3 regions of the Vibrio sp. YT-19(2023) genome follow, and region 2 is predicted to be linked to each of the others. Evidence: predicted binding sites of a transcription regulator. Region 2 holds the regulator's gene; each other region holds the start of a gene.
The links. Region 2 encodes PurR, which represses purine synthesis genes. Its sites were predicted from a motif close to TNANGNAAACGTTTNCNTNA; they were not measured.

Region 1: R7E78_RS05120 (inosine/guanosine kinase) is a predicted target of PurR. The motif match lies at 1,087-1,106, and genes of this name have one in related genera.
Region 3: purT (formate-dependent phosphoribosylglycinamide formyltransferase) is a predicted target of PurR. The motif match lies at 1,508-1,527, and genes of this name have one in related genera.

The regions. Positions count from the first base shown of each region.
Region 1 is NZ_JAWOQN010000004.1:207,828-210,034, forward strand. Features, by position in the region: gene mnmA (tRNA 2-thiouridine(34) synthase MnmA) at 1-607, opposite strand, end outside; gene R7E78_RS05115 (hypothetical protein) at 796-1,065, shown strand; gene R7E78_RS05120 (inosine/guanosine kinase) at 1,183-2,207, shown strand, end outside.
Region 2 is NZ_JAWOQN010000004.1:95,377-97,583, forward strand. Features, by position in the region: gene R7E78_RS04600 (TfoX/Sxy family DNA transformation protein) at 1-230, opposite strand, end outside; cyclic di-GMP riboswitch class I at 347-436, opposite strand; gene purR (HTH-type transcriptional repressor PurR) at 724-1,728, opposite strand; gene torD (molecular chaperone TorD) at 2,197-2,207, opposite strand, start outside.
Region 3 is NZ_JAWOQN010000020.1:36,540-38,746, forward strand. Features, by position in the region: gene R7E78_RS15575 (thiopurine S-methyltransferase) at 1-194, shown strand, start outside; gene purT (formate-dependent phosphoribosylglycinamide formyltransferase) at 267-1,442, opposite strand; gene cdd (cytidine deaminase) at 1,586-2,207, opposite strand, start outside.

The sequences.
Region 1 (2,207 bases), 110 kb from region 2:
AACAAATACCCGTAGAGTCTTTCTTCTTCGCCGTGATTAGATCTTGCTCTTCCGCGATGCGGCGTACTTCTGGCTTCTCTAGGTCACCAACAGGGAATAGGCTACGTGCGATTTGCTCGTTGCTTAATGTGTACAGGAAGTAGCTTTGATCTTTGTTGCCATCTAGACCACGTAACATTTGTGGTTTTTCACCGTTTTCTGGGAAAGAGCGACGCACATAGTGGCCCATTGCAATGTAATCAGCATCAAGTACTTCATCAGCGAATTCTAGGAATGCTTTGAACTTGATTTCTTTGTTACAAAGAATGTCAGGGTTCGGAGTACGGCCCGCTTTGTATTCAGCAAGGAAGTACTCAAATACGTTATCCCAGTATTCGGCAGCAAAGTTGATAGTGTGTAGGTGGATGCCTAGCTTGTCACATACTGCCTGAGCGTCAGCAAGATCTTCTGCCGCTGTACAATATTCTTCGTTGTCATCTTCTTCCCAGTTCTTCATGAAAAGGCCTTCTACTTGGTAGCCTTGCTGCTTTAGAAGATACGCGGAAACAGATGAATCAACGCCGCCGGACATACCGACGATGACTTTCTTTTGGCTGTTATCAGACATTACTAAACACCACTTAAATAAACGGGATGCAGATTCTATCAGAATCCACAGACCGGTGACAGATCCGAGATCGAAATCACAATTCGTTTCGCTGGATTTTTCTTCAACAAAGATTCGAACGAGTAATTTCGCAAGTATAGAAGAGGTATATATGGCATAGTTGGCCAAAATCCAAGAGGAAACATCAAATGACAGAAGAAAACCAATTTATGCAAGAAAGTGAGTTGATTGAAATTGTTGAAAATCAGCTCGAAGATGGTAACCCGCTTAAAGTAAAAGAAACCCTTATGCGTTTAATGATGACTGGCACACCACGTGAAGATGCGGTTGCGATGATGGCATGTGCGATGTCAATTGAGGTTTTTGATGTAATGAAGAATGAGGGTGAGTTCAACCTAAAGCGTTATAGCGAGCACCTTGAGCAACTACCAGATCTCAGCTTTATGGAAGGTGAATAAGCCACCTAAAAGAAAAAAGCTGTCAGCAAACGTTTGCTATAATTGCTTTTATTGCCGCTTTATTATTAGCGGTATAGAATCCGTTCTCCTTTTCATCCCCTTACTCAGACTGACAATATGAAATTTCCTGGACAACGCAAATCGAAGCACTATTTTCCTGTTCATGCTCGTGACCCGCTGGTGAGCCAAGCACAAGAAAGCAAGAAGATGACGCGCACTCACATCATTGGTATTGACCAAACTTTGGTTGATATTGAAGCTAAAGTTACAACGGATGTGATTGAAAAGTACGGTCTGAGTAAAGGTCACTCTTTGGTTATTGATGACGAAAGAGCAGAAGAGTTGTACCAGCAACTTAAAGAAGAGAACTTAATTACCAATGAGTATGCGGGTGGCACAATTGGTAACACGCTACACAACTACTCTGTGCTAGCAGATGATCGCTCTACGCTGCTTGGAGTGATGAGCCAGGATATCAAAATTGGCAGCTATGGCTACCGTTACCTTTGTAATACATCAAGCCGCATGGACTTGAACTATCTACAAGGTGTTGATGGCGCTATCGGTCGTTGTTTCGCTCTTATTACAGAAGATGGTGAACGTACTTTTGCGATCAGTGAAGGGCAAATGAACCAACTGCATCCTGATAGCATTCCAGAAAAAATCTTTAAAAATGCATCGGCGCTTGTACTAACGTCATATTTAGTACGTTGTAAAGAAGGCGACCCAATGCCTGAAGCAACAATGAAAGCGATTGAGTACGCGAAAAAGAATGATGTACCTGTTGTTCTGACTCTTGGGACGAAGTTCGTTATTCAAGATGACCCGAAATATTGGCAAGAATTCATTCGAGATAACGTTTCAGTCGTTGCGATGAATGAAGATGAAGCAGAAGCTCTGACGGGTGAGTCAGACCCACTTGCTGCATCTGATAAAACACTGGAGTGGGCAGATCTAGTATTGTGCACCGCGGGGCCTGTAGGCCTATTTATGGCGGGTTATACGGAAGATAGCGCGAAGCGCGAAACTTCTTTGCCATTACTTCCAGGGTCAATTGCTGAATTTAATCGTTATGAATTCAGTCGTCCGGCGAAAAAAGACTCATGCGAGACGCCAATAAAAGTGTACTCGCATATCTCGCC
Region 2 (2,207 bases):
TTTGTAACGACTGGAAAGCCACGTTTTTTATAAACGTAAGGCTTTAGCCCTTGTTTCTCGAAGTCAGATGAAGTTTTTTGGTCTGCTCTGATATGAAGCTGATTGTTTACCACTAGTGCAAACATTGTTTCATCAGCGAATAGTCCGAAGCCACCAAACATTGAGCGCGACTTGATATTACCAAGTGCCTCAAATAGCTTCATAGAGTCTTTGAGTATCGGTTTATCCATGTTTTGTTATCTCGGTGTAATTAATATTACGCCACCAAAAGTCAGGTCCGAGAGAGTAGCAAACATGCGTAAAAACAATGTCATTACAGAGTAAAGTCATTGCTTACACACTTGCCATCGGTAACCCCGCTACCTTCCATATCGTAATATGGTTCAGGCCGGAGGCTTTGCGTCCCACTCTTTCGAATGGTTTGCCCTGTGCGTGACACAATGAGCATACTTCTTATATTGAATTAACATCACGGTTTAGCGTTAAAAGTGTGATTTCGGTTCAATAAAAATGATAGATTGAATGCTCTATTTTGCATATGGAAAGGTGCAAATTGGCCTTTGAAAAGGAGTTCTTAATATATATTACATTTATATAAAACAGGGAGTTAACGTTAGTCAATTGTTATTAGAGTGGTGTGAAGTATTAGAGAATGCTTAATTTTTCCAAAAAAATAAGCGCCCCTGTAGAGCGCTTATTTAACACGGTTAAATACAGTGAAATTTAGTTCATTTTTTTCACAGTATTTCGAATTACAAGCTCAGGTTGCATTTCGAAAATTCGTTTTTCGTGTTCTTTATCTTTGATACGCTCAAGTAGAATTTCGAATGCATTTTTACCAACACGACGTTTAGGTTGGTGGATAGTCGTTAGCGGTGGAGAGAAGTATTCTGCAAGCTCGATGTTGTCGTAGCCGATCACTGAAATATCTTCAGGAATTTTGATCCCGTTTTGTTGCAAGCGGCTCATTAGGCCGAGAGCCATTGTGTCGTTAAAACAGAATACCGCCGTCGGGCGCTTGTCCATTGCGGTAATTTTATCTGCAACTAATACGGCCGTATCACATTCAAAGTTACCTTCAAGGATCCAGTCTTCATTTACAGCTAGGTTCGCTTCGCTCATTGCGCGACGGAAACCTGCAATGCGCTCTTGGCAAGCAAGCTTTTCAAAATGACCGCTTAGACAAGCGATATCCGTATGACCATTGTCAATCAGATGTTTGGTTGCAATGTAGCCACCTTCTTCTGAGTTATCCATGATCTTGTCTGCTTGTGAGCTCTCTGGGCCCCAATCCATGACCACTTTAGGAATGTCCGCATGACGGTCAAGCATCTCTTTTAGTTCTTCGGTTAAGTCAGAACACATCACTAGGATGCCATCAACGCGCTTTTCAGCCAGCATACGAATGTAATCGCGTTGTTTTTCGTAAATCCCGCCTGTGTTACATAAAATCAGAGTATAGCCTTGGCGGTAACAGTAGCTCTCAACGCCATCAATCACTTCTGAGAAAAATAGGTTAGTTGATTGAGTTACTAACATGCCAATCGTACGAGTTGAGTTGCATTTTAGGCTGCGTGCAACGGCACTTGGCGCGTAATTCAGCTCGTCAACGGCTTTCATTACTTTTTCTTGCGTTGCTTCTGCAACGAAACGCGTTTTATTGATAACGTGCGAAACTGTCGTAGTGGAAACGCCGGCTAAGCGAGCAACGTCTTTTATCGTGGCCATAAATGGTGTCCTGTATCGAGCTACTGAAATATGTCGTATTGGATGTACCTGATGCTCTAATGGTTTCACACCTAGCAATATAAAATTGGCGCTAAGTGTCTCGGCAGCGGTTGATCCAAGTGCGACAAAAGGGTACGTAGCAGCATCGGTCGATGAATTTTATCTTTTTTCTATCTGATGAGAAATTGCCATCAACCTGTTAAGAAAACACAAAAACCGCTATATTTCAGCGGTTTACATATAAATCATATTTAATCGTTTGCGCTCACATTTTAGCCCTATGTGGACTGACTAGCAATGTTTTCAGCAAGAGATTTGTGTATTTGAAGTCACATTTTGACTGCTAAATAACCAAGCGTCTTTGCGCTAAGTTAAGGCAAACGAATATTATACCCAAGTTACTTACAATTGGTCACTTTCAGGCATACAGGAAGCCCGATAGGCAGGCTCCCTAAAAATAGGCGGCAATTATTCACCAA
Region 3 (2,207 bases), on a different contig from region 2:
TTACACTCAACTATCCTCAAGAAGAGATGGTGGGGCCTCCATTTAGCGTGCCGGTCGAAGAAATTGAGCAGTTATTTTCAGGTTACAAAGTTACTTGTTTGAACGTAGATGAAGCTGACGAGAATCATCCTAAAATTGCGAAAAAAGGCTTAAGTCGCTTCTCTGAAGAAGTGTACTTAATCCAGAGTGAATAGGCTCTCTTCGGTTTGGAACACGAAATAGCGCAGCAATTTGAGCTGCGCTATTTTTGTATGAGTGGTTCGTATTTAATAAATGATATTCACTTTTGAAGCACTTTCAACAGCATCTTGAACGGCTTCTTCGGTGGTTTTTCGTCGCGTAAGGACAACACCTAAACGGCGGCGACCATCGATTTCTGGCTTACCGAATAGACGAACTTGTGTTTGAGGTTGAGCTAAAGCTTTGCTTAGGTTTTCAAAGCGAATGTTTGTGGAAGTCCCTTGTCCAAGAATAACAGCAGACGCAGATGGGCCATATTGCACAATATTATTAATTGGCATTCCGGTAAACGCGCGCACGTGGAGAGCAAACTCAGACATTTCCTGCGAAATCATTGTAACCATACCCGTATCGTGAGGGCGAGGAGAGACCTCATTGAAAATGACTTTATCGCCTTTGACAAACAGCTCTACACCAAAGATGCCGTAGCCACCGAGCGCGTTTACCACTTTCTCAGCCGTGTATTCAGCTGCTTTTACTGCGTTTTCTGACATAGCTTGCGGTTGCCATGATTCGCGGTAGTCGCCATCTTCCTGACGATGACCAATTGGAGCACAGAAATGCACACCGTCAACGGCTCTGATGGTCAATAAAGTGATTTCGTAATCGAAGTCGATAAAACCTTCCACGATAACGCGACCTGCACCCGTACGCCCGCCTTCCTGAGCGTAATCCCATGCTTTTGTAACGTCGTCTTCGGTCTTGATAACACTTTGCCCTTTACCTGAAGAGCTCATCACAGGCTTCACCACGCACGGAATACCCACATGCTCAACCGCGGCTTTGAAGTCTTCAAAATTATCTGCAAAACGATAAGGTGAAGTCGTCAATTCCAGTTCTTCTGCTGCCAAACGTCGGATACCTTCACGATTCATTGTTAGCCTGGTTGCCTTAGCGGTTGGAACAACATTCAGTCCTTTTTCTTCAAGCTCTACCAGTTTGCCGGTTGCGATGGCTTCAATTTCTGGTACGACGTAAGTAGGTTGTTCCTTCGTAATAACTTCTTCTAAGGCGTTCCCATCTAACATGTCGATAACATAACTACGGTGAGCAACTTGCATCGCTGGAGCATTGGCATAGCGATCACAAGCAATCACTTCTAAACCAAGTCTCTGGCATTCAAGGGCGACTTCTTTACCGAGTTCGCCAGAGCCTAAAAGTAATACACGGGTAGCATTTGCGCTAGTTGCAGTGCCAAACATAGTGTTCCCTTACAAAATAGAGTGATGAGACAGAAATTGCAGGAGATCATACTGAAGTTTTATGACAAAGCAAACGTTTGCTTTTGGTTTTTAGGTAATAAAAAAGCTCTACATGTTGTAGAGCTTTTTGTTGAATTTGTCGTTTATACGTTGACAAAACTAAGCGGAATATCTGGATTCAACGCTTCCAACGTTGATTGCGTATCGGCTAAGTGACTGATCTTACCTTCAGAGTTTTCTACCAATGCAGCGGCTTTGATGCTGTCAAAGGTTTCACCCGCAAGTAAAACTTGGATTAGCGCAACTTGTAGCGGTGGCAAGCTAGGATTAAACGCTGCATTTTCTGCATAAGCACCTTGGAATACACGGCCGCTAGTCATCTCTAATGCTAAACCACTCAAGTTGTTGGTGTATGGAGAGTGGCTCATGTTCATCGCTTCAACTGCACTTTGGATGAGTGCGTCTTCATCATCACATGAGAATTGGTGTTTAACTTCTGCCATTAAGCCGGACTCGATACCGAGATCGTTTGGTCCAAAGGCTTCAGGCAGGTATTCATGAAGTGACTTTTCTTCACGTTCTGGGAGCTGGATTTTAAGCTCGTTTGCGGTAGATAACTCATTCATGAACTGGCGGCAGTGACCACATGGGCTGAAGTTGATAGTGATATCCTTAACACCACGTTCTCCTTTCATCCAAGCATGGCTAATCGCAGACTGCTCTGCGTGAACCGTTTGACCCAACTGTACACCAAAGAATTCCATG